DNA from 2 places in the Brachybacterium sillae genome. Region 2 is predicted to be linked to the other one. Evidence: predicted binding sites of a transcription regulator. Region 2 holds the regulator's gene; the other holds the start of a gene.
What was found. Region 2 encodes HspR, which represses chaperone genes until heat shock. Its sites were predicted from a motif close to AAGTTGAGTCNNNNNGACTCAACTT; they were not measured.
Positions count from the first base shown of each region.

Region 1: a site for HspR is predicted at 10,122-10,146, ahead of JSY14_RS07080 (Hsp20/alpha crystallin family protein). Genes of this name have one in related genera too.

Region 1 is NZ_JAFEUW010000001.1:1,541,331-1,556,118, reverse strand. Features, by position in the region: gene JSY14_RS07130 (TerC family protein) at 1-159, shown strand, start outside; gene gluQRS (tRNA glutamyl-Q(34) synthetase GluQRS) at 283-1,233, opposite strand; gene JSY14_RS07120 (hypothetical protein) at 1,423-2,445, opposite strand; gene JSY14_RS07115 (peptidylprolyl isomerase) at 2,659-3,195, shown strand; gene JSY14_RS07110 (MMPL family transporter) at 3,258-5,318, opposite strand; gene JSY14_RS07105 (rhomboid family intramembrane serine protease) at 5,471-6,622, shown strand; gene JSY14_RS07100 (mismatch-specific DNA-glycosylase) at 7,135-7,857, shown strand; gene JSY14_RS07095 (pyroglutamyl-peptidase I) at 7,870-8,499, opposite strand; gene JSY14_RS07090 (GNAT family N-acetyltransferase) at 8,576-9,241, shown strand; gene JSY14_RS07085 (YdhK family protein) at 9,268-9,915, opposite strand; gene JSY14_RS07080 (Hsp20/alpha crystallin family protein) at 10,251-10,754, shown strand; gene JSY14_RS07075 (6-phospho-beta-glucosidase) at 10,813-12,198, shown strand; gene JSY14_RS07070 (glutamine amidotransferase) at 12,228-12,965, shown strand; gene JSY14_RS07065 (GH25 family lysozyme) at 13,045-13,935, shown strand; gene JSY14_RS07060 (SRPBCC family protein) at 13,911-14,300, opposite strand; gene JSY14_RS07055 (SDR family NAD(P)-dependent oxidoreductase) at 14,522-14,788, shown strand, end outside.
Region 2 is NZ_JAFEUW010000001.1:2,421,387-2,436,174, forward strand. Features, by position in the region: gene ulaA (PTS ascorbate transporter subunit IIC) at 1-1,275, opposite strand, end outside; gene JSY14_RS11175 (PTS sugar transporter subunit IIA) at 1,354-2,127, opposite strand; gene JSY14_RS11180 (alpha/beta hydrolase) at 2,274-4,097, shown strand; gene JSY14_RS11185 (hypothetical protein) at 4,157-4,591, opposite strand; gene JSY14_RS11190 (serine hydrolase domain-containing protein) at 4,588-5,655, opposite strand; gene JSY14_RS11195 (ArsR family transcriptional regulator) at 5,652-6,287, opposite strand; gene JSY14_RS11200 (pyridoxamine 5'-phosphate oxidase family protein) at 6,430-6,909, shown strand; gene dnaK (molecular chaperone DnaK) at 7,225-9,102, shown strand; gene JSY14_RS11210 (nucleotide exchange factor GrpE) at 9,102-9,842, shown strand; gene JSY14_RS11215 (DnaJ C-terminal domain-containing protein) at 9,998-11,023, shown strand; gene JSY14_RS11220 (heat shock protein transcriptional repressor HspR) at 11,128-11,640, shown strand; gene JSY14_RS11225 (glycosyltransferase family 4 protein) at 11,615-12,841, opposite strand; gene JSY14_RS11230 (TVP38/TMEM64 family protein) at 12,838-13,581, opposite strand; gene JSY14_RS11235 (glycosyltransferase) at 13,578-14,788, opposite strand, start outside.

The DNA.
Region 1 (14,788 bases), 880 kb from region 2:
GTGCACGCCGCGCAGGCACACGGGACCGTGGGAGCCGCAGAGTCCGTGGCGCTGGGCTCCGACTCCGGAGCGGCCACCGCCTCCGACCTCGACTCCCGGGTGACCCGCCAGGACCGCCGGGACATCGAGGACCGCACCCGGTACAACCCGCCGTCCTGACCGCCGGGCCCCCTGACGGGGGCGCTGCCCGGTCGCCAGCCCAAGGGCCGGTCCCGCACCTCTGCGGGGCCGGCCCTCGCGTTGTGGGGGGCGGCGGGCGCGCCCGGCGCCCGGCTCGGTCGGTCAGCCCGCCAGATCGACCACCCATGGTGCGGGGTCGAGCGTTCCGGGCTCCCAATGCTCCAGCACGTCCCGGGCGGTGCGGCAGTCATCCACACCGAGCGACGCCCCGATGCGTCGCATGACATCGGCGGGGGTCTCACCGAGCGCGATCCGGTCCCGCAACGTCACTGCCCCGTCGCGCTTGGCCAGGCGGCGACCCTCTGGCCCGACGGCGAGGGGCACGTGGGCGTACTCGGGCTGCGTCACCCCCAGAAGATGCGCGAGGTATGCCTGGCGGGGTGCAGAGGAGAGAAGGTCGTCCGCGCGACACACCTGGTCCACACCGATCGCGGCATCGTCGACCACCACCGCCAGGTTGTAGGCGACCACGCCGTCGCCGCGCCGCAGCACCAGGTCGTCGACCGCACCGGTGACCTCCCCCGCGAACAGGTCCTGCACCGTCCACGTCGCGACCTCGCTGCGAAGCCGCAGGGCGGGTTCCCGATGCAGCTCCCCCATTCGGGCGCGACCGGCCTCCCGCTGCACCGGGTCGAGGTCGCGGCAGGTGCCCGGGTATGCCCCGGGTGGGGAGTGCGGGGCGCGGGGGGCGTCGAGGATCTCCCGCCGCGTGCAGTAGCACTCGTAGGCCAGGCCTCGTTCCTGGAGGTCTGTGATCGCGACGTCGTGGGCGGCGCCGCGTTCTGATTGCCACACCACCTCGCCGTCCCAGTCGAGGCCGAGGGCGCGCAGATCCTCGACCTGCCGGTGAGCCGCCTCGGGGCGGGAGCGGTCGACGTCGAGGTCCTCGATGCGCAGATGGAAGGCGCGGCCGCTGCGCCGCGCCAGCGCCCACGCGAGCACGGCGGTGCGCAGGTTGCCGAGGTGTAGGTCACCGCTGGGGGAGGGGGCGTACCTCCCGGCCCCGGCGGTCCGTGGCGACGGCTCGTCAGGCGGCACCGGGGAGGAGAGCATGCGCCGAGTCTACGGAGCGAGCGCCGACCACCGGAGACAACGCCGACCACCGGAGACGACCCGGACACTTCCCGGAGCCAGCCGGGCCGGAATGCCGCGGACCCCGTCGCACCACAGGGGAGCGACGGGGTCCGTGAGGGGTCGAGCTCGGTGACGCGTGCTCACGCGAGCGCGTTCACCGGCACTCGATCAGTGGTCGGCGCGGTGGTTGCCCTTCTTGCCGGGCTCCTGGAAGGCCTCACCGATCTCCGGGTCCTGCGGGTTCTCCTCCGGGTTGCCCACCGGATCGATGACCTTCGGGGCCTCCGCGGAGGTGGTGCGGGCATCGGAGGTGGTGCGGGAGTCGGAGGAGGTCGTCCACGCATCGCCCGAGGAGGTGGTGGTGGTCGTGGAGCGGCGATCGCGGTCGGCGTCGCGCACCTCGGCCGGCGTGGAGTCGGCGGAGTCGACCTTCACGGTCTTCGGGGAGACGTCACCGGTCGCTCCACCCTTGAGGGAGGAGGCGACGTCACCGGCCTCCGCACCGGCGACGGTGTCAGAGACCTGCGAGGAGTCGGAATCGGTCGCGGCAGCGGCCGGGTAGTGGGCGCGGGCGAAGTCGGCCGGCGGGGCCCACGGGTCCTCCACCGGGCGGGTCTTCTTCCACGCCACGTACCCGGCGGCGCCACCGGCAGCGGCCAGGGCCAGAGCGAGCGCGACGGTGCCGGCGACGTTCCGGTTCTTCTTCGGCGCGAGGGAGGTGGTGGCCGCGGCGCGGATGTCGCCCTGGCCCTTCTCGAACTCGCGGCGGGCGGCCTCGACACCGGCGGCCACGGCGGCGGTCAGCACCGCGTTGGTGACATCGGCGGTCTTCCGGGCACGCGGGATGTAGTCCTCACGCACGTTGTAGCGGAGCTTCTCCGCCTTCGGGCCGAGGTCGCCGGCCAGGGCGGCGATCTTGGTGCCCTGCAAGCGCAGCTGCTGCTCGATCAGCGGACGGTAGGTGTCGAACGCCTCGGAGGCGCGGGAGCGGGCCTGGTCGGCACCGGCGGTCACCACGTGACCGGTCTTCTCCGCCACGAAGCCGAGACGCTCGTTGGCGGCGGCACCGAGATGACGCAGGGTCGCGGCGGCGTGATCACCGGCGGCGTCCGCGTGCTTCTCGGCGCGCTTGTCCTTCTTCACGGCGCGCTTCTCGAACTTCGCCGCGCGCGCATCCTTCCCGAAGGCCATGGGGTTCCCCTTTCGGTCGAGACCGCCGCCGACGGCGACGGTGGTCGGAGCGGGGCGGCCGCGTGAGCTACGGCACGCCACGTGCGTCGTCACTCTATCGCGGGGGATCACGCACGATTCAGGCGATCTGCAGGGAAGTGCGGTCATCCGCCGGTGTTCTGTCGAGCGCCGGTGTTCTGTCGACCGTCGGGCCCCTGTGGAACAATCGGCCGCATGTTCGCAACTCTGCACACCAACCAGGGCGACATCCGCCTGGAGCTCTTCGAGAACGCCGCGCCGACCACCGTCCAGAACTTCGTGGGCCTGGCCGAGGGCAGCAAGGAGTTCACCGACCCGGAGAGCGGGCAGAAGGTGACCCGCCCGTTCTACGACGGCGTGATCTTCCACCGCGTCATCGCGGGCTTCATGATCCAGGGCGGCGACCCGCTGGGCACCGGCACCGGTGGCCCCGGGTACACCTTCGACGACGAGATCAACGAGAACAACTTCAACGAGCCGTACATGCTGGCCATGGCGAACGCCGGCACCCGACCGAACGCCATCACCGGCCGTCCTTCGGGCACGAACGGCTCCCAGTTCTTCATCACCGTGGTGCCGACCCAGTACCTGCACGGCAAGCACACCGTGTTCGGGAAGGTCGCCGACGACGAGTCCAAGAAGGTCGTCGACGCCATCGCCACCACCAAGACCGACATGCGCGACCGTCCCCTCGAGGAGGTCGTCATCGAGAAGGTCACCATCGAGAAGTGACGCCCACGGCGTGACACCGGGCCCGGTCCGATCGGACCGGGCCCCGTGTCGTTCTCCGCGCGTCACACCGCGCGGCCGGGCCACCACATGCGGTCACCGACCAGCGCGAACAGCGCCGGCACCAGCGCGGTGCGCACCAGCAGGGTGTCCAGCAGCACGCCCAAGCCGACGATCAGCCCCAGCTGCCCGAGCACCACCAGGGGCAGCACCCCGAGGGCCGCGAACACCGCCGCGAGCACCACACCGGCACTGGTGATCACCACCCCGGTCGCCCCGACGGCCCGCACCATCCCCTGCCGCACCCCGAGCAGCGCCGACTCCTGCCGCGCCCGGTGCACCAGGAAGATCGTGTAGTCCACGCCGAGCGCCACCAGGAACAGGAACGCGAGCAGCGGCACGGTCACATCCAGGGCGGGGATGTCGAACACCGTGCGCCCGACCCACAGCCCCAGGCCGATCGCCGCGACGGCGCTCAGCAGGTTCACCGCCAGCAGGATCAGCGGCGCCACCACGGCGCGCAGCAGGAGCACCAGCACCACCAGCACGACGGCCAGCACCATCGGGGCGATCACCACCAGATCGCGGCGGGAATCGGCGCGGACGTCCACCGCTCGGGCTGAGGTCCCCCCGACGAGAGCCTGATCGTCGACCGACCGGGCGGCCGCGCGCAGGGCCGCCACCTCCGTCGTGGCCTGCGGGGATTCCGGCAGCGCCGTGCCGGTGGCGCTCAGCACGCTCCAGCCGTCGGCCGTGCGACCGGTCGACGTCACGGACGCGATCCCCGGCACCTGCTCCAGACGCGTCACCATCTGCTCCGCCGATGCCGTCGGGACCGCGACCTGGTGCGGGGCGGACTGCCCGGCGCCGTAGTGCTCGACGATGTTCTGGAAGCCCACCTGTGCGGGGGACGGGGTGGCGAACTGCTCGTCCTGGGCGAGGCCCACGCGGGTGCCGAGCAGGCCGGAGGTCAGCACCCCCAGCACGGCCAGGGACGCGAGCGCGGCGAGCAGCGGCCGGCGCACCACCGACTGCGCGATGTGACCGAAACCGGTGCGCTCGGGCGCGGCGGTCCGGGTCTGCCCGGGCCGCGGCACGAACGGCCAGAACACCCAACGACCCGTCACCGCCAGCAGCGCCGTGAGCGGGCCGAGCACCGCCAGCAGCGCCACCAGCAGACCGGCGGCCGAGGCGATCCCCAGGCCCCGCGTCGCCGGCATCACCGCCACCCCCAGACACAGCAGCGCCAGCACCACCGTCAGGTTGGAGGCGAGGATCGCCGGTACGCTGCCGGCCCACGCCCGGCGCAGGGCCTCGCGGCGGTCCTCGGTGCGCCGCAGTTCCTCCCGGTAGCGGGAGATCAGCAGCAGCGCATAGTTCGTGCCGACGCCGAACACGAGCACGCTGATCACCCCGGCATCGAAGGCCAGGGAGAACCGCTCTCCGAGGGTGTCGGCGAGGTTCCCGGCGACGGCGTCGGCCGTCGCCACCACCAGCAGCGGAAGCAACCACAGCACGGGGGAGCGGTAGGTGGCCAGCAGAAGCACCGCCACCACCGCGATCGTCACCGCCAGCAGCCGGAAGTCCGCTCCGGCGAAGGCCCCGCGGATGTCGGCCGCGACGGCGGGTCCGCCGGTCACCTGGGCGGTGAGGCCGGTGCCCTGCAGGACGGTGTCGACGCGGTGGCGCAGGGCGGCGACTGCCTCGTCGGCCTGCTCATCGGACAGGTCGGCACGCTGGCTGGCCAGCACCAGATCGGCTCGGCCGTCCTCACTGGGCATCGGTGGCGGCGGGCGGGAACCGGGCGTCGCGAGCTCGGTGCGCAGCTGCTGGAGCACGCGGGCGTCCTGCGGGGTGAGGGCGGCGCCGTCCTGGCGCGTCACCACCACCAGCAGTGTCTCCTCGTCGGAGGAGGGGAGCCGGTCGGCCACCTCCTGGGCGCGGACCGATTCGGCCGTGGAGGGCAGAGCATCCATGCCGGCCACAGGGCCGCCGCCCCGCAACCCGCCGAGCAGGGCGAGCGCGAGCAGCAGGCCGATCGCGAGCACCGCCCAGGCGCTGCGGCGGCCGGTGAGCACATGCGCCAGGCGGTCTGTCAGAGAGCGATCGAGGGACTGAGAGGACACAGGTGTCTCCGGGGTCGAGGGGGCTCACCCGGGGCCGGGCCGCAGCGGCGCGTCGGCGCAGGTGAGCGGGCACGATCCACGCTAGGAACGCGGTCGGTGGGTCGGATCAACCGAACGATGGATCGTGCGGCCCCCTCGGCGACAATGGGGGCATGAACCGCCCCGAGTACGACTACGGCTACACCCCCGACCCGAAGCCCCACGGCGCCGAACCGGCCGGGCTCCCCGATATGTCGGGGCGGGGGGAGCACCCCGCGTCGCACCCCTCGGGGAGTTCGTTCGACGCCATGCCCGCCCCCGAGACCTCCTCCCGTGGCGCCCAGCGCCCCAGCTTCGGGCTTCCCGCCCGGGACGACACGCCCACGGGAGCCGCGCCCACGGGGGCAGGGGCCACGGGTGTTCCCACGCAGGCCGACGAGCAGCCGCCTGTCTGCCCGCGGCATCCCGATCGCGTCAGCTACGTGCGGTGCCGACGCTGCGGCCGGCCCGCCTGCGGGGAGTGCCAGCGTCCGACCCCGGTCGGCATGATCTGCGTGGACTGCGAACGGGACCTGGCGCGGCTGCAGGCCGGGGCCGCTCCGCGCACGGCTCTGGGGGGCCGGGCCTCCGGGATGGTCCGGCCGCTGGTGACGTATTCGCTGATCGGGTTGTGCGTGGTGCTGTTCCTGGGCCAGATGGTCGGCGGCGGGGTGGTCGAGCAGCTTCTGGCCTTCACCCCCGCACGGTCGCTGCTCATGCCGTGGACCTTCGTGACCAGCGGGTTCCTGCATGGGGGCCTTGCCCACATCGCGCTCAACATGTTCGCGCTGTGGTCGATCGGCCAGTACCTGGAGCGTGCGATGGGTCCGGTGCGTTTCCTTGCGCTGTTCCTGCTGTCCGTGATCGGCGGGCATGTGGCGGTGCTGCTGCTGACCTCCGTCGCCGGACAGGGCTGGATGACCATCCACTACGGCGCCAGCGGCGGCATCTTCGGCCTGTTCGCGGCGATGTTCGTGATCGGGCGACGCACCGGCGCGGATATCGCCGGGATCGCGGTGGTGCTGGTGTTGAACCTCGTGCTCACGTTCACCATGCCGGGGATCTCCTGGCAGGGGCACCTGGGCGGCCTGGTGACGGGTGCGGCCGTGACGGCGGCGCTGTTCGCGGTGCGTCCTCAGGCGCGTCCCGGGGCGGACCGAGCGGCCCTCGCCCGTCACGCCGCGACCCGCCACGCCCTGGTGCTCGGCGGGGCGGCTGTGATCCTGCTGCTGCTCGTGGCGGTCAAGGTGGTCACGACCGGCACGCCGATGTTCGGACTGATCTGAGGGCTCCGACGGGCTGACTCCGCCCGGATGGTCCGCGCTGTTCGCGCTGGTCGCACCGTGGCGCCCCGCGAATCACACCACTGTGATTATCCCCAGCTGTGGACCGCGGTGTGGATAGCGGGGGATGTGGTGGGGAGAACTGGGGATAACTCCCCTCCGGCTGGGGATGACCGCAGGCGGACGGGTCTCCCACCACAGCCGCGACACAGATCGTTCTGGCCAGCGCATCCCGGGGGCCGGCGCCCGCGGCCGGCCCCGTCCACCCCGGCATCAGCCCCGGCGCTATCCCGCACACAAGGGGCTCTGACCTGCGCAGATGAACGACTACGACGAACGTCCAGAGGCCACCGGCCGCCCCATCCGGCGCAGCGAGCGTGACCGGCGGCGGCCGCGCCGGACACGTGACGACACGGAGGGTCCCCACCTGCGGAACCACATGGATGTCATTCGTCCCCATGGTGGACAGAGGTGTGGATAACTGTGTGAGGAGGGTCCGACGGCACACTGGAGTCATGTCCGCCTCTCCCCGCGCCGCGTCAGATCACGCCGCCGGCGGTCGCGCAGCCTCTGGCCGCGTCGTGTCCGGCAAGGCCGACTCCTCCTTGGCGCCCGGGTCGCGTCCCGACCGGGCCGCCCTGGAGGCCGCGCGCGACCGCGAGGTGCCGGACCTGCTGCCGGAGCCGCTGAAGCTTCTGGTCGTCGGCATCAACCCGGGGCTGTGGACCGCCGCGACTGGCGCCCACTTCGCCCGCCCCGGCAATCGCTTCTACCCGGCGCTCGCCGCCGCCGGGATCACCCCGCACGTCATCGATGCCTCCACCGGGTACCGATCGGAGGATCTCGCGCTGCTGCACCGGCTCGGCCTCGGCATCACCTATCTCGTACCACGTGCGACGGCCCGCGCCGACGAGCTCAGCGCCGCGGAGCTGCACGCCGGTGGGGAGCGCCTGGTCGGGACCGTCCTCACGCACCGGCCGGTCGCCGTGGCGGTGGCGGGGGTGACCTCCTTCCGGCAGGCCTTCGGGGCACGGTCGACGACGGTCGGGCGGCAGGAGGGCTGGCCTCCGCGGGCCCTCGAGGCAGCGGGGGAGCACGCCACCACCCTGCAGGCCACTCCGCTGTTCGTCGTGCCGAACCCCAGCGGACTCAACGCCCACGAGACCGTCGAGTCCCTCGGCCGCGCCTACGCGCAGGCGGCGCAGGCCGCGGGACTCGACCTCCATCCCTCGCGTTGATTCACCGGGGCCTCAGTCCTCCCGACCCGCACTCACGCGCAGATCCTGGGCGGCCTCCCGCGCCGCCACCACCATCTGCGTGAGCGCGCGGCTGGTCGCTTCGACCTCGAGCGCCGACTCCGGTGGCACGTGCACGAAGCCGCCGCGGATTCCCGCGCACCCCGGCCGGGTCGCCAGGGCATGCTGCAGGTGGAAGAAGAGGTCATTGCACACGTAGCTGCCGGCGCTCAGCGACACACTCGCGGGCACGCCGACCTCCCGTGCCGCCTGGGTCATCGCCTTCACCGGCAGCGACGTGAAATACGCGGTGGGGGCGCCGGCCACGCAGGGCACATCGATCGGGGAGGCGCCGACGTTGTCGGGGATCCGCGCATCGCGCAGGTTCACTGCCACCCGCTCCGGCGTGACCTCCGCGCGTCCCCCCGCGACTCCCGTCGCCACCACCAGCTGCGGGCGCAGTGCGTCGACCAGCGCCACCAGCTGCTCACCCGCCGCGCCGAACACCACCGGCAGCTCATGCGCCTGCACCGTGATCCCGCGCTCGCGCAGGGCGTCCGCAGCGTGGCGCACCGCCTCCCAGGAGGCGTTCGTGGAGTGCCCATCGAAGGGCTCGAAACCGGTCAGGAGCACGTCGAGGGCCATCACCCCAGCGTACGGCCGGAAAAACGGGGTCCGAAAAACACTGTCGCCCACCGTGGCGCCGCCCTACCCTGCCTCCATGCCCGCCGACCTCGCGACCCTGTTCCCGCCGTTCGCCCTGCGGCTGCGTTCGGGTGACCTCACCCTGCGTCTGCTGCGGGACGAGGACCTCCCGCAGTACGCCGAGCTGCTGCGCCGGCCGATCTTCGCCGATACCGGGGCCGACCACGTCTTCCCCTGGTACGCGGTGCCCGAGGAGGAGCGCATCGCCTCGGCGATCACCTATCAGTGGGCCCTGCGCACCCGCGTACAACCGGAGGACTGGACGCTCTCCTTCGGGGTGTTCGCCGGGCAGCGTCTGATCGGGATGCAGGACCTGCGGGCCCGGGAGCTCCCCCGGCGCGGAGTGATCGAATCCGGGTCGTGGCTGACCCTGTCGGAGCAGGGCCGCGGATACGGCGGGCGTATGCGCCGGATGGCCGTGGCGTTCGCGTTCGACCACCTCGGGGCGCTGCGCGCCGAATCGTCAGCGGTGCTCGGCAATGAGCCCTCCCTCGCGGTGTCGAGCTCCTGCGGGTACGTCCCGAACGGCACGGAGGTCGTGGTGGAAGGAGGCCGGCGCCTCATCCAGCAGAGGGTGGCGGTCACACCTGAGACCTTCGAGCGCCGCGGCCTGGAGCTCGAGGTTGACGGGCTGACCCCCGCCCTGCGGGCTCTGCTGGGGGCAGGCCTCACAGAGGCCTGATAGGAGGTGCGGGGGTCAGGTGAGCGTCAGGATGCCGGACGCATCTCGCTCTCGACCATCCACTTGTGGTTGCGCATGGTCATGCCGCCGTTCATCTCGACGTCGACCTGGTAGACGGTCTCGTCGGTGGAACTGACGATCCGGCCCTTCGCGCCCTGCATGCCGGGCATGTGGTTCGCGGTGATGGTCACCGGGGTCCCGGGTGCCAGCGGCGCCGGGCCTGCATCCTGCAGCTCCTCGTGCACCACCCATTTGTGGTCGGTGACCTCCGGGCCACCGGTGGTGGGCGAGTAGTCGACGGCATACGTGGTGGTGCGATACGCACCGACGACCCGCGCCCGCGCCCCCTCCATACCCGGCATGTGGCCGGCGGTCAGCACGACCTCGCTGCCGGGGGCGAACGTCGGGGACGGCGCCGGGGTCATGCCGGCCGGGACGGGGCCGCCGTCCATCATGTGCTCGTGGCCGCTGCCGTCGGACATCATCCCGCCCGGCATGCCGTCGGCCGTCGCGGGGCCCGACATCATGCCGCCGCGGTCCGCGTCGTCCGCGTCATCGGCCGTGCCGTCCGGATCGGTGCCGCAGCCTGCGAGAACCAGGGCGGCGGGACTGAGTAGCACCAGTCGGCGTGGGAGGCGTCGCGAGGGGTGCTGGGTGCTGCGGGAAGTCGACATGGGAGCTCCTTCCGGGGGGTCAGCAGCGGGGGAGGTGTCGCTGTGGCGCGGGGTGCGGCGTCCGGTCGGGTCCGGATTGCCCCTCTGGGGTCGAGGGTGGCAGACCTTGCCGGGAGGTTGCGGGACGTTTGCCCCGAGCGCGCTGGGACCCCCGGGGGGTACTGCGGGAGGCCGGACCTCACCGACCGTGACGCGCCTCACCCTTAAAGTTGAGTGGAGGAGACCCAAGAGGGGAATAGCAGGGCGACTCAGGTCGTTGGACCGGACATCGGACGCAGCAGCGCCCGGACTCACGAGGGGTCGCAGCAGCGGCCCGCAGATGGAAGGAGTTCACCATGGCTCGCACTTTCTCCCCCTTCGCCGAGGTCGACCGCCTGTTCGCGGACATGACCCGCACCCCCGCCTCGCTCGCCATGCCGATGGACCTGTACAGCGACGGCGATGCCTTCGTCGCGGAGATCGACCTGCCGGGCGTCGACCCGTCGACCATCGACGTGGACGTCGAGGACCACACCCTGACGGTCCGCGCGGAGCGTCGTCCCTCCGCGTCGGAGGGTGAGCGTTCGTGGCTGACCCGTGAGCGCCCGGTCGGCACCTTCGCCCGGCAGCTCACCCTGGGCCGCCGCGTCGCCGTCGATGGCATCCACGCCGACTACAGCGACGGTGTGCTGCGCCTGCGCTTCCCGCTGGCCGACGAGGCCAAGCCGCGGAAGATCGCCGTGGCGCACACCTCCCGCACCCTCGAGAGCACCGCGGGTGGCGACAGCGCCTCTTCCGACCGCCGCGCGTCCGACGGCGACCACACCGACACCGACGGGGCTCCGGCCGACCAGCACTGATCGGCGGGGTTGTTCGAACGCCCCGAGAGGGGTCACCCGCCGCCGCTAGGGTGCTGGTATGAAGCTTGCTCTCCTGGGCGGCGGCGGGTTCCGCGTCCCGCTCGTCGTGCGCACCCTGCTGGCCGACACCTCCGAGGCCCGCGTGCGGGAACTGCGCCTGCATGACGTCGATGCCGATCGGCTGCGCGCCATGGCCGGGATCCTCGAGGTTCTCACCTCGGAGCATCCGGACCCCCCGAGGGTCGTGCTCAGTGACTCCCTCGAGGAGGCCGTCCGCGGCGCCGACGTGGTGTTCTCCGCGATCCGCGTCGGAGGCACCGAGGGCCGGGCGGCCGACGAGCGCATCGCCCGGTCCGTCGGCATCATCGGCCAGGAGACGACCGGTTTCGGCGGCATCTCCTACGCTCTGCGGGGCCTGCCGGTGGCTCGCGACATCGCCCGCACGGTGGCGGACCTCGCCCCCGACGCCTGGCTGATCAACTTCACCAACCCCGCCGGGATCATCACCGAGGCCAGCCGTGAGCACCTCGGCGACCGCGTGATTGGCATCTGCGACTCCCCGATCGGCCTGGCCCGCCGGGCCCTGTCCGTCCTGGAGCGCCGTGGCGATCTGCCCGCCGGCACCGCCCGGGACGTCGGCACCGGCGCCAGCCCCGTGCGGCTCGACTATGCGGGCCTGAACCACCTCGGCTGGCTGCAGGGTGTCGTCGTCGACGGCCGGGACGTGCTGCCGCGGTTGCTCGCCGACCCGGAGGCGATCGAGAGCTTCGAGGAGGGCCGCCTGTTCGGCGCCGAGTGGATCCGCACCCTCGGCTGCATCCCCAACGAGTACCTGCACTACTACTACTTCGCACGGGAGGTGCGGGAGGCCGACGCCGCCAGCGATGTCACCCGCGGCGTCTACCTGGCGCGTCAGCAGTCCGAGTTCTACTCCCGAGCGGCCGGGGCCGACGGCGCCGAGGTGCAGCAGCTGTGGGAACGCACCCGCCGTGACCGCGAGGCCACCTACATGGCCTCCAGCCGTGAGGCCGCCGGCGGTATCGAGCGCGAGGAGGAGGACCTCGAATCCGGTGGGTACGACCGGGTGGCGCTCGCGATCATGCACGCCGTCGCCGGTCAGGAGCCCGCGCAGCTCATCCTCAACGTCCGCAACGGTTCCACGCTGCCCCAGCTGCCCGCGGACGCGGTCGTGGAGGTGCCCTGCCGGGTCGACGCCCACGGGCCCGAACCGCTGGAGGTCTCCGGGCTGCCCGGGCACGCTCTCGGGCTGGTGCAGACGGTGAAGGAGGTGGAGCGCACCGTCATCCGGGCCTCCACCACCGGCTCCCGGGATCTCGCCGTCGAGGCCCTCGCCCTGCACCCGCTGGTGGACGGGTTCGGGGTGGCGCGTCGCGCGCTCGATGCCGCCCTCGACACCTTCCCGCAGTTGGCCTACCTGCGGTGAACACCGCCGGGCGCACTAGCATCGGCCGCATGAAACCCTTCCTGCTGCTGGCCACGCGCCCCGAGGACGCCCCGGCCGAGACCGAGTACCGCACCTACGTGGAGCTGCTGGGTGTGCAGCCGGAGGATCTGCGATGGATCCGCGTCAACGAGGGCCCGCTGCCGGAGCTGGACCTCGACGACTACTCCGGGGTCATCCTCGCCGGGTCCCCGTACAACGCCACCGACCCGGAGGGCCGCAAGAGCGCAGACCAGCGCCGCGCCGAAGCCGACATCTCCGGCCTGCTGGATCGCATCGTCGCCGATGACGTCCCCTTCCTGGGATGCTGTTACGGCGTCGGCACCCTCGGCAAGCACCAGGGGGCGGTGGTGGACCGTCAGTACGGCGAACCGGCGAGCGCCATCACCGTCACCCTCACCGATGCCGGGCGCAACGACCCGCTGGTGCAGGCCTCCGGGCTGCCCGACCGGTTCCTCGCGCTGGTGGGCCACAAGGAGGCCATCTCCCTGCTGCCGCCGAACGCGGTGAACCTCGGCTCCAGCACCGGCGCCCCCGTGCAGTTCTTCCGCACCCGCGGCCGCCAGTACGCCACCCAGTTCCACCCGGAGCTCGATGTGGAGCGGTTCCTGGAGCGGCTCGCCCAGTACCTCGATGAGGGGTACATCGACCCCGCCGACTACGACGACCTCGCCGTCGAGGTGCGGCAGCACGCCGTCGACCAGCCCGAACGACTGCTGCGCGGTTTCCGCGAGCTGTTCGCCCGCTGAGGCCGCGGTGCCGGGATCGACGCCCCGCCGCGGGACCACGCCTCGTGGTTCAGGCCGACCCCGGTACAGCCGGGCGCAGGTGGCCCGTCGTCGCCGCGTGGCCGGTCTCGCCTGCGGAGCTCTGGCGCTGCTGGTGCTGCTGTCGTGGCTGGTGCCGCTCGGCCGGCTGCTCGGGGACGAGAACCGGGTGCGGACCGTCGATGAACGCGCACTGCAGATCCCACCGACCCCGACGGACGCCCCGGCGCTCAGCCAGCTGCCCGAGGGGCTGACCCTCGAGGATGACGAGGTCCTCGGCGTGGATGTCTCCGCGCACCAGTCGGAGCTCGACTGGGAGGCCATGCGCGCCGACGGCATCTCCTTCGCCTACATCAAGGCCACCGAGGGCTCCGGGTTCACCGATTCCCGCTATGCCGAGCACAGCCGCGATGCTCGCGCGGCCGGCCTCACCATCGGTGCCTACCACTACTTCACCCTCTGCTCCCCGGGACGTGACCAGGCGCGGGACTTCCTGCGGGCCGCCCCGCCGGATGACGCCATGCTCCCGCCCGCCCTGGACCTGGAGTTCGACGGCGCCTGCGAGGAGCGGCCCGAGACGGAGCGGGTGCAGGCGGAGATCGACGCGTTCACCCTGGCGGTGGAGGCCGCCTGGGGGCGTCGCGTGGTGGTGTACTCCAGCTCCGACTGGCGCCGCCACTACGGTCTGCCGGTCTCCGACGGGCGACCCGACTGGCTGTACGACGACGACTCCCGCCCCGTGCAGGACGACTGGGCCGTGTGGCAGCTGCGGTTCGACGGCCGGGTCGCGGGCTCACCCCGGCCGCTGGACATGGATGTGCTGCGACCCGCGGTGCTGCGCGACCACGCCCGCCTCAGCCCCGAGCAGCGGCGCGACATGGAGGACGCCCTGGCGCGCGAGGAGCGGGCGGTGGGACGGGCGGGCCGTCAGATGCCCTCGGCCTCCCGCTGACGCAGGCGCTCCTGCTCCGCACCGAGGGCCTCGGTCAGTTCCCGCAGCCGCGACTCCCACCGCAGCAGCTGGTCCTGCCGCTCCGCCGGGCCCAGCAGACGATCCTGGTGCACCCGCACGGCGGTGCCGCCGGTCTCCGACTCCAGCGCCACGTCGATCTCCGTCTCGTGGTCGAGGGTCGGCGGGGTCCAGCGCAGCCGCAGTCGGCGCCCCACGTGACACCCGACGACCCGCCCGCGCACGCTGCCGCGACGATGCAGCGGCGCACCGACCATCTGCGGGATCGTGTCGGTGCCGAGCCACAGCGGCAGCCAGTCCGCCAGCAGCTGCTGCCACAGGTCGTCGGGCGTCGCCGGGACGGTCACCTCGGTGTCGAGCGCCCACCCGGCGCGGGTGGTGAGGCCCTCGGGGGGGGGAAGGTGGTCATGCGGCCACGGTAGGGGCAGGTCTCCCGCCCCGGGTACCCCTGGCACGCAGGTGCCGCCGAAGCGTCCCTGGACGTTCGCCGGGCTGTCATCTGTCGGCCCCGCCACACCGGTCATGGTCACCGGTGGCGCGGGGGTGGCATCGGCCTCATCCTGGGCGCATGGTCGAGCACATGCTTCCCGACGCCGCCGGTGGGCGGCGCCTCGGCGGTCGTCGCGCCCTCGTCGTCGGTGGCGGTCACGGCATCGGAGCCGCGACGGCGCACCGACTGGCGACGGAGGGCGCCCGCGTGGTCGTCGCCGATCTGTCCCTCGAGGAGGCGCAGAGGGTCGCCGAGGAGCTCCCCGGGTCCGGGCACGGGGCCGTCGCCCTGGACATCACCTCCGGTGAGAGCGTGACCGCGGCGGTCGCGCAGGCCGTGGCGCAT
Region 2 (14,788 bases):
GGTGGTGTTCGCCTCGCCGAAGCTTCCCAGGGCCCGGAGCAGCAGCGCTGGCAGGAACGTGATCAGCAGACCGTTGGCGAACGCGCCGAGCACCGCCCCGCGACGACCACCGGTCGCATTGCCGTACACCCCGGCCGCACCACCGGTGAAGAAGTGCGGCACCAGGCCCGGCAGGATCAGCGCCAGCCCGAAGGCGGGGCCGAGCAGCGCACCCAGCGCGAACAACCCGACCACGCCACCGGCGAAGCTCGACAGGAAGCCGATCAGCACCGCGTTCTGTGCGTAGGGGAAGACGATCGGGCAATCCAGCGCCGGCACCGCCCCGGGCACGACCTTCGCGGCGATGCCCTGGAAGGCGGGCACCAGCTCCCCGAGGATGGTGCGCACCCCGAAGAGGATCACGGCCACCGCGATGCCGAACTGCAGGCCTTGGGTGACGCTGCGCATGAGGTAGTTGCCCACGTTCGCGGCGCCCCCCGAACCGTCGGCGGCGGCGAAGGCCGCGAAGGCTTCCTCCTGCCCCGCGCGGAGCAGGAACAGGATCGCGATGACCAGATACATCAGCACCATCGACAGGGCCGTGGCGACCATGGAGTCCCGCAGGAACCGCAGGCCCTCCGGCACGCGCAGATCCTCCGTGGAGCGGCTGCGCCCACGGGGATCCACCAGGCGCCCCACGGCTCCCGCCGTCACATATCCCGCGGTGCCGAAGTGGCCGATGGCGATAGCATCCCCACCGGTGATCTTCCGCGTCCACACGTGCCCCAGCGCCGGTGTCGCGACCATCAGCACGCCGAGCAGCAGGGCTCCGATCCCCACCACCGGCAGTGCCGACAGTCCCGTCGTGGACAGCACGATGGTCAGCAGAGTCGCCATGAACAGCAGGTGGTGGCCGGTGAGGAACACGTACCGCAGCGGGGTGAACCGGGCGAGCATCAGCGCCACGACGAACCCGAGGATCATCAGCCACGACACCCGGGCTCCGAGCTGTTCTTGGGCGATGCCGACGATCGCCTCATTCGTCGGGACCACGCCCTGGGCGCCGAGCGCGCCCTGGATCATCACCCCCAGCGGACCGAGCGAGGCGACGACGAGTCCGGCGCCGGCACCGACCAGCAGGAACCCGAGAGTCGCCTTGATGCCACCGCCGACGACCTGGCCTGCGGGCCGGCGCAGGGCGAGCAGGCCTGCGGCGGTGATGAGGCCGATGAGGAAGGCGGGGACGGCCAGGATCTCGTTCACCACGAATTGGGCGAGGGCGACGAAGGGATTCATGTGGGCCTCCGAGCAGAGGTGGGGAAGAGGGACGAGGGGGACGGACGGTGAGGGGATCCGGGACAGGCCCGGGTGGGATCAGACGTCGTAGATGCGTCGTAGGGCCGCGTCGACCTCACGTGTTGAGGTGAAGTCGGAGACGACCTCGACGGGGATGTCGAGCCTGCCGAGGGTGCGGGCGATCTCCCCGGAGGTGAGGATGGCCGCGGCCTCCTGGGAGCGGCCCCGTGCGGAGATGGTGTCTGTGGCCTCGACTCGAACGTGCGGGGTCCAGCCCCAGCGGTCCAGGACCTGCTCCAGCGTGCTCTTCAGGAACAGGCTGGTTCCCAACCCGTTCCCGCATACCGTCAGCAACAGGTGCCCGGCGTCGGAGCGGCGTGCCGTGTGCGGTGAGCGGTCCTCGAGCGCCCCGGAGAGGATGCGATGGAGCTGATCGGCGGAGCCCGCCGAGTCGAGGGACGCGCGACGTTGCGGGTCGGCCAGCAGGCTGGCCAGATGCGCCAATGCCTGCTGGTGCGCGGTGTCATCGGCGGCGGCGAGCGCCAGGACCAGGGTGACCGGGTCGTTCGTCTCATGCCCGAAGCGCACTGGTCGGGCAAGGCGCACCGCCGACATCCCCGTGCGGTGGACGGATGCGTCCGGTCGGGCATGGGCGAGGGCCACCCCCGGGGTGATGACGATGTAGGGGCCGTGTTGCTCCACCACGTCGATCATCCGCTGGGTGTACGTGTCGTCCGCGGCGCCGGTGGCGACGAGGAGATCTCCAGCGGCGCGGATCGCCGCGTTGCGATCATCCGCCTGCACGTCGAGACGGACGGCGTTGCTCGGGAGGAGCTCCTGAGAGGTGGTCACGGCGTTCCTCCTGGTGGGGTGGGGAGGGGGAGGCGTCGATCGTAAACCGCCATCAGGGGCCTCGGCGAGAGCTGTGGGCCGTCGTCGCCGTTGCGCCGGCGATCGCTCCGCACCGGGCACTGAGGATCACCCCCTACTGTGACGCCATGAGTCTGCGCCTGGCTGTGCCCCGTCCGCTCGTCCCCACCCTCCAACCCACTCTGCGCGCCCTGCGGCCCACTCTCTCGGCCGCCCGGCCCGCCCTCCGCGCCCTGCGTCCCGTTGCGCGGAGGCTGCAGCTGCGGGAGATCACGCGGCCGCTCGACACCAGTGGCTTCCTGGGGGCGGCCGCCGCCGGGTGGGTCTCCACCTCGCCGAGTCTGATCCCCCGCACGTGGTGGATGTGGGCGGTGAACACGGGGATGTCCGAGATCTACGGGTACGCCACAGGGTGGGCTGCCGCCCGCTTGGTGCGGTACGTCGGCCGATCGGCCGGGGTCCGTCTCGAGGTCGTCCCGGAACGGCGGGATCGCCTGCGCTCATGGGTGCGGGCGGGACTCGTCGGTCTCACGGCCTACTCGTGGGTTCGCGGGGCGCTGCGGCAGCGGGAGATCGAGGCGTTGGTCGGCGCCGAGCGCAAGCCGCTGGCCGCCCACGCGGCGGGGGCCCTCACCGGCCTCACCGGTGCGCTCTGTGTTCTCGGGGTGGTGCGCGCCACGCGTGCCTCGGCGAAGGTCTACGGCTCGATGCTGCGCACCGTCCTGCCGCCGTCAGTGGCGGCCGCGGTGGCGGTGGCGCTGACCACCGCGGGTTCCCTGCTGGTCCTGCGTCTGGGCTGTGGCCGACTGGTCGATGACCTCGTGGCCAGTGCACGGCGGACCAACGCGCTGTTCCAGCCCGGGTTGACACGCCCGACCAGTCCCCTGAGGTCGGGCAGCAGCCAGTCGTCCGAGAGCTGGACGTCATTGGGGGCGGCCGGTCGCCGCGTGGTCGCCGCCGGGGCGCCCCCCGAGGCGATCACCCGCGCGGTCGGTACGGCCCACGGCCGACCGGCGATCGAACCGATCCGGGTGTATGCCGGGACAGCCCCGGCCCGAGGACTCGAGGACACCGTCGCAGCCGTGCTGGGGGAGCTGGAACGCACCGGTGCGTTCGAGCGCGGCACCATCGTGCTGTTCACGGGGACCGGCACCGGGTGGTTGCAGGAATGGTCCCTCTCGGCGATCGAGTTCCTCACCGGCGGCGACTGTGCCACCGCGTCCCTGCAGTACTCGGTCTACCCCAGCCCCATGGCGTTCCTCGCCGACCGCTCCCTGCCGCGACGTGCCGGAGCGCTTCTGTTCCATGCGGTGCGTCGCCGGATCGACCAGATGCCGCAGGGGGAGCGGCCCGCACTGTACGTGGCCGGGGAGTCCCTCGGAGCCTTCGGTGGCCACGGGGCCTTCCGGGACCTGCCGGAGATGCTGCGTCTGGTCGACGGCGCGGTATGGACCGGAACCCCGGCCTCCACCGAGATCCATCGTCGGCTGACGCAGGAACGTGACCCGGGCTCCCCGCAGATCGCGCCGCTGGTGGACGGTGGCCGGCATGTGCGGGTGGTGACCCGTCCCGCGGAGCTCGAGCGCACCTTCTGGGGCGGTCGCTACGAGCCGTGGGAGCACCCTCGCATCGTGTATGCGCAGCACGCCTCCGACCCGGTCGTCTGGTGGGGGTGGAGAGTGCTGTGGGAGGAACCGGAGTGGATCCGGGAGCGCGTGGGCCGGGACGTCACCAGGGCGATCCGCTGGTTCCCCTGGATCACGTTCTGGCAGCTGGCTGCCGACATGCCGCTGTCGGTGACGCTGCCCGGTGGCCACGGACACTCGTACCACCAGGAGATGGTTCCGATCTGGGCCGCGGTGCTGGCGGGGGACCCGCGATTGGCCCCGGCGCTGGCCCGGATCGACCAGGACGCCGTCGTCCGGTCGATCCGAGAGCACGCCCTCTCGTGACGGCCGCACCCGGGGTGTGGGCGACCGGGGGCGGACGGATCGGCCACCGCCGCCGCGGCTCATCCGCCGACGACGATGAGGGCCGTGAGAGCGGCGACCACCATGGCGGAGACCACGACGCGCCATAGCCGCGGGGGTGACAGGGGTCCGGTCAGCATGCGGCGTACCCCGGGGAGTCGCGTCCGGTCGCTCACACGAGCGGGCTCCTCTGCGGCACCGGACACGCGGTGTGACGCAGAGGCGGCCGGTGACCGCACAGCACGCAGCAGACCAACACCCAGACCGATCACGAGAGCAGTCCACAGCACCCACCACAGCCACCAGGGCATCACCCCGGCGAGCTGACAGACCAGCAGGAGCGCGACCGCGGACAGCAGATCCAGCAGTTGCCGCAGCGGATGCGCACCGGCCACCGCGAGGCGCCCTCCGACGAGGAGGACGGAAACCGTCGCCACCACCAGGACCGAGAGCGCGACGACACCGAAGACGCTCACAGGGTCACCTCCCCGCTGAGAAGGCCGCGCCCCAGGGCTGTCGGCAGGTCCCCGGCGGTGTCCGAGAGGATCACCACGCCGGTGCGCCGAGCCGGGTCGAAACCCGCGAAGCTCGCGTACCCGCCGGTGCCCCCGTTGTGCCAGACGAGGTCGCGGTCGCGGAGCCGTTCTCGCACCCAGGCGATCGCATAGTGCCGGTCGCCCTCCCGGGTCGAGGCCACGGCATCGAGCCCCCGCGCCCCCGGGTTCGATCCCTCGAGCATGCCTCGGACGTACCGGACCATGTCCTCCAGGGTGGATCGGACGTTCCCCGTCGGGGCATGGCCGGCCATCGTCCACGGCTCCGCCGGGAGCCCGGCGGCCGTCACCCCGCGGGGGGCCGGTCCCAGCGCGTCGCGGGTGGTCGGTGCGCGGGTGGCTCCCATCCCGAGGGGGCCGGTGACGTGCTCGGCGACGGCTGTCTCCCAGTCTTGACCCAGGGTGTGCAGCACGAGCTGCCCGCAGAAGGCTGCTCCCGCATTGGAGTAGGAGCCCACTCCGCGACCCTCGGGGATCACCCCGAGCCCGGCCTCCAGGACCTCCTGCGGGCTCATCGTGTATGGGTCCTTGCGCAGCAGGACCGCCGGCAGAGCGCCCCGCTGCAGGTCCGCGAAGAGACGGGGGAACCCGGCGCTGTGGGAGGCCAGTTCCCGCAGCTGCACATCCGCCACGGCCGATCCCCGTGCCTCCGGCAGGAGCTCACCCACGGTGGTGGTGAGGGAGAGGGCGCCCTGCGCGACCGCACTCAGCAGGACCGCGCCGCTCACCGTCTTGGTGATCGACCCGATCTCGAACTCCGGTTCCGCGCCGAAGCGCACCAGCCGGTCCCGGCCCGGATCCCGGTCGATCAGGGCGACGGCGACCCGACGTTGCCCGCGCAGGTGGGGGCGCAGGGCAGTGGCGAGCCCCTCGTCCCCCTGGGGATCGCCGAGCAGGGCCGGTCGCGGGCCTGCGGTGACGGCGGAGACGCCGAGGGTGGCCAGGGCGGCACCGGTCGAGACGAGGACGGTGCGGCGCCGGATCACGGTTCCACCGCCAACATGATGACCAGCAGGGGGACCACGCGTGCCGGGGGAATCTCCCACACACCGCGCTGGGGCGAGGTGACCCACCCTTCCGACTGCAGGGCGTGCAGATGGTGGTAGGCCACCCCGGTGGAACCCAGCTGCAGCTGGTCGACGATCTGGGCCACCGACGTGGGGCCGTCGAGCAGGAGCCGCAGGATGCTCAGGCGCAGGGGCTGCCCCAGGGCCGCGAGGCGCTCGGCGCGCTCTGCCCAATCCGCGTCGAGCAGGGCCCGAGTGGGGCGCGCCCATTGGTAGACGTAGGCCCCGGCCGGGGTGGTGACGGACCCCGCGTAGAGGGCGCCACCCTCCGGGGAACGGTCGCGCAACCCGTCGACGGCCCACAGGTCCAGGCCCTCGTTGCCTGCGGGATCCGCGATGGACGGATCGGAGGCGCGGGCCGATGCCGTCGCGGACCCTGTGGTGCCGGAGTGGTCGGCCAGGTGGGTGACGAGGGCTTCGAGTCGCTCGATCCGCGCGACGAGGTCCGCCTTGGGTGGGTCGGTGGGGGGCTGGGCCGGCTCGGGCTGGGAGGCCGAGAGGGAGGGAGTCTGGTGTGACGGTGGAGGCGAGGGGCGGGAGACGTCGGCCATGCGTCGACAATATCGGAACTCCGGAATGACGAACAAGAGGGTGGAGGTCTGCCGGGCTCGATGTCGGTGAGGGGGCTGGAGTGGGGGGCTATCGCAGCGGTGTCCCCTGGGAGTGTGCAGACGCGGCCCCTACGGTGTCGGCATGACCACTGAGACGCTCTCCCAGGACCAGGTCGTCGCGACCCTGCGCGACGCACGATTCGTCATGCTGACCACTGCTGCCTCTGACGGCTCGCTGCTCGCCCATCCGATGGTGCCGCAGCGCGTCACCGATGATGCCGACGTCTACTTCTTCCTGGGCCTCGAGGGTGGGCAGGTGGAGGCGCTGCGGGGGGACCGGCAGGTGAACATCGCGGTCTCCGAGGCCGGAAGCTGGCTCTCCGTCGCCGGCCGCGTCCAGTTCGTGGAGGACCGCGAGCTCCTGCGCGAGCTGTGGAACGACGAGGCGAGCGCCTACGCCGACGGTCCTGAGGACCCGTCGCTCGGGCTGATCCTCGTGACCACCGAGTCCGCCCAGTTCTGGGGTATGCCGGGCGGCAAGGCCAGCGCCCTCGCCCGGATCGTGAAGGCGAAGGTCACCGGTGACCGTCCGGCGGGTGGAAGCGCCACCACCGAACTCTGATGCCGCGACGGGAACCCCGGTCACCGGGTGCCGCACGGGGGTTGTGCGGCACCCGGCGGCTGTGATGCCGGACACTCCCGCCCGGCGGAGGAATACTCGCCCGTCCACTGAGGTTGAGTCGAATGTGCTCAACATGGGTGCGTGGCGGTTTGACAGCCGATCCACCCCTCACCACAGTTGAGTCCGCATCACTCAGTCTTGCCGCCGGCCTCGGCGGCCGGCGGAGTCGAGGCGAGAGCACCGGATCGACCGGACTCCGCCCCGACGCCTCCGAAACCCAGCGCGGAGCGAGACTCCGCAGGAAGGCAGGCACACATGTCCCGTGTCGTCGGAATCGATCTCGGCACCACCAACTCCGTCGTCGCCGTCCTCGAGGGCGGCCAGCCCACGGTGATTGCGAACGCCGAGGGCTCCCGCACCACCCCGTCTGTCGTCGCCTTCTCCAAGCAGGGTGAGGTGCTCGTCGGTGAGGTCGCCAAGCGCCAGGCCGTCACCAACGTCGACCGCACCATCGCGTCCGTGAAGCGCCACATGGGCACCGACTGGACCATCACGATCGACGACAAGAAGTACACCCCGCAGGAGATCTCCGCCCGCATCCTCGGCAAGCTCAAGCGTGACGCCGAGTCCTACCTGGGCGAGACCGTCACCGATGCGGTGGTCACCGTCCCGGCGTACTTCTCCGACTCCCAGCGCCAGGCCACGAAGGACGCCGGTCAGATCGCCGGCCTGAACGTACTGCGCATCATCAACGAGCCGACCGCGGCGGCCCTCGCCTACGGTCTGGAGAAGGGCAAGGATGACGAGCGCATCCTGGTCTTCGACCTCGGCGGCGGCACCTTCGACGTCTCCCTGCTCGAGGTGAGCAAGGACGAGGACGGCTCCACCATCCAGGTCGTCGCGACCGCCGGTGACAACCGCCTCGGTGGTGACGACTGGGACCAGAAGGTCGTCGACTGGCTGATCTCGCAGGTCAAGAGCAAGGACGGGGTGGACCTGTCGAAGGACCGCATCGCCCTCCAGCGTCTGAAGGAGGCCGCGGAGCAGGCGAAGAAGGAGCTGAGCTCCTCCACCTCCACCAACATCTCCCTGCAGTACCTGTCGATGACCGAGAACGGACCGCTGCACCTCGATGAGCGCCTCACGCGCGCCCAGTTCGAGGACATGACCAGCGATCTGCTGGAGCGCACCAAGGCTCCGTTCCACCAGGTCATCAAGGACGCCGGCATCTCCGTCAACGACATCGACCATGTCGTCCTGGTCGGCGGGTCCACCCGGATGCCCGCCGTGACGGAGGTCGTGAAGTCCCTGACCGGCGGCAAGGAGCCCAACAAGGGTGTGAACCCGGATGAGGTCGTGGCTGTGGGCGCCGCCCTGCAGGCTGCGGTCATCAAGGGTGAGCGCAAGGACGTCCTGCTGATGGACGTGACCCCGCTGAGCCTGGGCATCGAGACCAAGGGTGGGGTGATGACGAAGCTCATCGAGCGCAACGCCGCCATCCCGACCAAGACCTCCGAGGTGTTCTCCACCGCCGAGGACAACCAGCCCTCCGTCGCGATCCAGGTGTTCCAGGGTGAGCGTCAGTTCACCCGGGACAACAAGCTGCTGGGCACCTTCGAGCTCACCGGCATCGCCCCGGCCCCGCGCGGCATCCCGCAGATCGAGGTCACCTTCGACATCGACTCCAACGGCATCGTGCACGTGACCGCGAAGGACCGCGGCACCGGCAACGAGCAGTCCATCCAGATCACCGGCGGCTCCGCCCTCTCCAAGGAGGACATCGACCGGATGATCAAGGACGCCGAGGCCCACGCCGCCGAGGACGAGGAGCGCCGTCGCACCGCCGACGCCCGCAACACCCTCGAGCAGCTCGTCTACCAGGGCGAGAAGCTCCTGGCGGACAACGGCGACAAGGTCGGGGAGTCCGAGAAGAGCGCCGCGGAGTCGGCCATCAAGGACGCGAAGGAGACCCTCGCCAAGGAGGACGCCCCCACCAGCGACCTCGAGGCCAAGCGCGACGCCCTCAACAACGCCCTGCAGGCGGTGGGCACCGCGATCTACTCGCAGCAGGGTGACGCCGCCGGCGCCCAGGGCTTCGACGGCACCGCCGGCGCCCAGGGCGGGGCCACCGGGTCGTCCGATGACGACGTGGTGGACGCGGAGATCGTGGACGACGACGAGGAGAAGAAGTGATGACCGAGGACCACAGCACTCCCGAGGACGCCCCGCGTCCCGAGGGCGAGCCGCGGTTCTCCTTCACCGACAAGCGCAAGGTGGACCCGACGGACGGCAGCGTCCGTCCGTCGGGGCCCGCCCCCGCCGCCGATGGACAGCAGTCCGCGGCCCCGCAGCCCACGGGTGACCAGCCCGCGGCCGCCGGTCAGACGGGTGATCCGCTCGACGCGGAGGCGGCGGAGCTGTTCGCCGCCGCGCAGAAGGAGCGCACCGCCCAGGGTGACCAGGGTCAGACCGGCGAGGGCCAGAGCGGCCCGGACCCGCGGGTCGCCCAGCTGGAGGCGCAGGTCGCGGACCTCACCGAGGAGCTCAAGCGCTCCCAGGCGGAGTACGTGAACTCCCGACGCCGCATCGAGGCCACCGCCGCGGCGAACGTCGAGTCCGCCGTCGCGCGGGTGCTGACGAGCCTCATCGGCGTCCTGGATGACATCGAGCTGGGACGGCAGCACGGCGACATCGCCGAGGGCACCCCCTTCCACTCGATCACCCAGAAGCTGGAGGACGCCCTGCGCGGTCAGGGGCTCGAGCGGTTCGGCGCCGTGGGGGAGGACTTCGACCCCACCCGGCACGAGGCCCTGATGCACGAGACCGCCGACGACGCCGAGACCACCACCCTCGCCGTCGTCATGCAGCCGGGGTACCTGCTCTCCGGGCGCGTGCTGCGCCCGGCGCGGGTGGGCACCCGAGGCCCGCAGTGACCACCGGACGCTGACCGGCCGGGCACCGGAGGCCGTGACCCCTGATCGGTCACGACCGGCCCGGTCGCCGGACCGGAGGTCCAGCATCGGTGGGGCGGGCGCCGCGAGGGTGCCCGCCCCACCGCCCCTGTCGTCCCCATCGGAAGGAGGCCGCCATGACCGGCCAGGACTGGTTCGAGAAGGACTTCTACGCGACTCTCGGAGTGGCGAAGGACGCCTCCGCCGAGGAGATCAAGAAGGCCTACCGCAGCAAGGCCAAGAAGCTGCACCCGGACCGCCACCCCGGCGACAAGAACGCCGAGGAACAGTTCAAGAAGGTCGGTGAGGCCTACGCGGTCCTCAACGACCCCGAGCAGCGCAAGCAGTACGACGCGATCCGCGCCATGGGTGCCGGTGGTGCCCGCTTCGCCTCCGGTCCCGGGGGCGCCGCTGGCGGGTTCGAGGACGTCTTCTCCGCCGTGTTCGGCGGCCCCGGTGGCAGCAACGTGCGTTTCCAGACCAACGGTGGTGGCCCCCGCATGGAGGACATCTTCTCCATGTTCGGGCAGGGTGCCGGGGGTGGATTCCCCCAGGGCGCCGGCGGTTACGGCGGCGGCTTCGGCCAGGGCACCGGTGGGTACGGCGGCGCCCCGGCGAAGGGGCGCGACCTCAGCGCCCGCACTCGCCTGTCGTTCCGGGAGGCGGCTCTGGGCACGGAGATCCGTCTGACGGTCGGTGGCCGCCCCGTCACCGCACGCATCCCCGCCGGGGTGCACGACGGGCAGAAGATCCGCCTGCGCGGGAAGGGAGAACCCGGCCCGAACGGGGCGCCAGCCGGGGACCTGCTGCTCACCCTCGACGTCGAGTCCCATCCCGTGTGGAGCGCGGACGGGAACTCCTTGAGGCTGACCGTGCCGGTCTCCTTCGACGAGGCCGTGCTCGGCGCCACCGTGCAGGTGCCGTTGCTGGACGGCGGCACGGTGTCGGTGAAGATCCCCGCGGGTACCCCGTCCGGCCGCATCCTGCGGGTGAAGGGCAAGGGCCTCACGACCTCGAAGGGCACGGGTGATCTGCTCGTGACCGTCCAGGTCGCCGTGCCCTCGCATGTGGAGGGGCGTGCACGACGTGCCGTGGAGGAGCTGCGCGACGCCCTGGCGGGGGAGGATCCCCGCAGCGGGCTTGCGGAGGCGGCCGGGCGCTGATGCGACCGGACGGCGCCCCGGGCCGGTGACCCCACCGGCCCGGCCGGAGCCAGCAGGGGAGACCGGGCGACGGGTCATGGAGCCCATCACGGGAAGGAGCAGTCATGAACGGCATCGACGAACGCGCGCCCGTCTTCGTGATCTCCGTGGCGGCGGAGCTGTCGGGGATGCATCCGCAGACGCTGCGCCAGTACGACCGGTTGGGACTGGTCTCCCCGCGCCGCACCTCGGGACGCGGGCGCCGGTACAGCGCCCGTGACATCGCCCGCCTGCGCCAGGTGCAGCACCTCTCCCAGGAGGAGGGCATCAACCTCGCAGGCATCAAGCGCATCTTCGAGCTGCAGGATCAGGTGGCCGCGCAGCAGGAGGAGCTGCGCGCACTGAACGAGGCCCTGCAGCGGATGAGCGGTAGCGGCTCCCGCATCTTCGCGGCCGACAGCAGTGGGCAGGTCAGTGCCCTGCGCCGCGGGGAGCGCCCCGAACGGCGTCCGGGCGGGGCTCTCGTGCTGTGGAGGGGCCGCGCCTGCGCTGATCGGCATGTCGGCCGTTGGGCTGACGACCACCCGGCCGGGTGGAGCCGGAGCGGAGCCCTCAGCGCCGGGGGCGTACCCCGGTGACACGGTGGATCCGGCTGAGCCCCTCGGCGACACGATCGAGGTCCACAGCCTCGGCTGCCGCCCGACCGGCCGACGTGAGATCCGGCAGTCGCCCCGCGAGGAGATCCGTCAGGCGCCGACGGGCGTCAGCCACGACCGCAGGGCCGTCGCCACGCACCATGTGGGTGACCCGCCCGTCGGGCAGCCAGTCGTGGTAGATGGGGATGTCCCGCACGATCACCGGCACGGCGCAGGCCAGGGCCTCCAGCAGCACGATGCCCTCGGTCTCCTCGTGGGTGAGGAACACGAAGGCATCGGCGCCGCAGTACGCCTCGCGCACCACCTCAGCCGGAACGTGGCCGGGGAAGCGGCAGTTCGGCGGAGCGGTCTGGATGGCCTCTCGCACCGGGGCGGTGATCAGCGCCGGATCGGTCCGGCCGTACCAGACGAAGGTCACGTCGGGCATGCTCCGGGCGAGCTCCACCCAGTCGAGGATGCCCTTGCGGACGATCTGCAGGCCCACGCTGACGACCACGGGGGCGTCGGGGACCAATCCGAGGCTCTCCCGCAGGCGTTCCCGCGCCGTCGGGTCGGGCCGGAAGAAGCGGGTGTCGACCCCGTTGGACAACACGTGCACGTTGCGGCGCAGACGATACTCGGGGCGCAGGATGATGTCGCGGGAGTAGGCGGTGGGGGTCACCACGGCGTCCCCCAGGCGGTACAGGTGGGCGATCCAGCGGCGGAACAGCGGCGCCAGTCGGTCCGCGCCGTGGAAGGAGCCACGGAAGTCCTCCTCGGTGGAGTGTGCCCACATCAGGACCGGGATCCCACGGCGCCGCGCCCACCACGCCATCAGCGGGGTGTCCGGCAGTGGGGTGTTCAGGTGCACCACATCCGCCGGGGCGAAGGGCGAATGCACGACCGTTCCACCGAGCCGCCGCACCGTCTCCTCCTGGTGCCTCACGGCCGCGCCGATGCCCGAGCGCCCCACGAGGCGGGACAGACCCCGAGGGAACCATACGCGCGGCGGGACCGTCCCGGTCGGGTCCCCACTGGAGCCTGAGGAGCGGGGAAGCGGGGCGAGATCCCGGCGCAGACGGCGCCCCGGGCTCAGCGACTCCAGGGTCCGGTCGCCCCAGGCGCCGACTCGCGCCCCCCACTGTTGCAGCGTCCCGCCGGGGACGCGCACCGGGGCCCCGGTCAGGGACGGTCCGGCGCTCACCAGCCGATCACCCGGGTCAGCACCGCGGACATCCCCAGCCCGTAGGCGATCAGCGCCCAGGGTTTGCCCAGCAGGATCACCGCCGCGAAGGTGCGACACCGCATCCGGGTGGTCCCGGCGAGGTAGCACAACAGGTCATCCGGGGCGACAGGCAGCACGATCGCAGTGGCGAACGCCCGCGTGGCATGGGGGCTGCGGGTCCACCCGAGATACTTCTCCACCGTGGCGGGGGCGACGAACCGCTCGATAACGCTGAGGCCGACGTGACGGGCGATCACGAAGTTCAGCATCGACCCGGCACATACGGCGACATAGTTCAGCACCGTGCCGCCGACCGTCCCGAACAGCACCGGGGCCGCGATCACCAGCAGCCCTCCCGGCACGATCGGGAAGACCACGGCCGCCACGCTCACCAGGGCGTACACCAGGGGGCCCCATATGCCGAGCCCCTCGACGAAGGATCGCAGGGAATCGGAGGACTCCAGGACCCCCGTGGCCATCCCCCACACGATGATGGCGATGCACGCCGCAAGCCCGACCAGCGGGACCAGCCGGGCCAGACGGCGCACAGCATCGGGCTCGATGCGGGGGGTGTCGATGCGGCGGGGGGTCCGGGTGCGCAGAGCGTCGGAGCCGTCCGCGGCGGGGACGGAGCGGCGGTCGGCGGAGCGGTCGGCGGACCGCGGTGCGGTGACGGGATCGGGACGGTTCTCGGGGCGCACCGGCAGCCCCGCGCTCACGCCGCGACCCCGGCGGGAAGCGCAGCAGCGGGTGCGGCCGGCGCCAGGGCCGACCAGTAGACCGCGAGCGCGGCCTGAGCGAAGGCCTCGGCACCACAGGTGGAGCGGGCGTGGGCGACGGCGGCGTCCGCCATCTGCGCACGGCCCCGGGTGTCCTGCAGCAGGTTGGACAGGCGGATGAGGAATTCCTCGGGGCCCTCGTACAGCCAGCCGGTGCGGCCCTCCAGCACCACACCCGTCAGGCTCGGGTCACGACGGCATAGCAGCGGCAGTCCGCAGGCCAGGGCCTCGATGAAGGTCAGGCCCTGGGTCTCGCTCAGCGAGGCGCTGACGAAGATGTCGCCCATCCGATACCAGCGGGCGACCTCCTGCGGCGGCACGACACCGACGAACCGCACCCGATCGGCGACCCCGAGCTCCTGCACCCATGCCTCCAGGGTGCCGCGGTAGGGGCCGTCCCCGACGACCACCAGCACGGCGTCATCCCGGTCGGCCGCGGCCACGTGCGCGATGACCTCCTCGAGGTTCTTCTCCTTCGCCAGCCGGCACACCGACAGCAGCACCTTCTGGTCCTCGGAGATCCCCAGAGATGCGCGCAGCGCGCGAGCATCGGCCCGTTCCGCCTCCGTCACGGCGGGTCGGAACGAGCGCAGGTCCAAACCCGTGGGGACCACGTGCAGGGGGGTGCGCACCCCGTACGCCGTGAGCAGACGCGCCACCTTCTGCGTCGGCACGATCACTGCGTCGGTGCGGTCCAGCACCCGCCGGGAGAACGCCGCGCACATCTTGCGCCCCATGACGCGGCTGGGCGAGTAGTAGTGGGTGTAGTCCTCGTAGATCGTGTGGTACGTGTGGACCAGCGGCACCCCGAGCAGGCCCGACAGCCGGCGAGCCCACACATAGGTGGAGAACTCGCAGTGGGAATGGATCACGTCCGGCCGCCACTGCAGGATCTCCCGCCGGATCGGGTCGCTGCGCAGCGCCCCGATGCGTGCCCGGTCGTACACCATCGAGGCGCTCAGGGAGCCGAGGCGGTACACGTCGCCGTCCCGCGAGGAATGGCGGCCCTCGGCGAGGGTCAGCACACGCACCTCACACCCCGCGGCCTCCAGTTCCCGCCGCAGGGTGGTCACGCTCGCCACCACACCGTTGACGACGGGCTCCCACCAGTCGGTGGTGAGCAGAACGCGCAGGGGACGATCTTCGG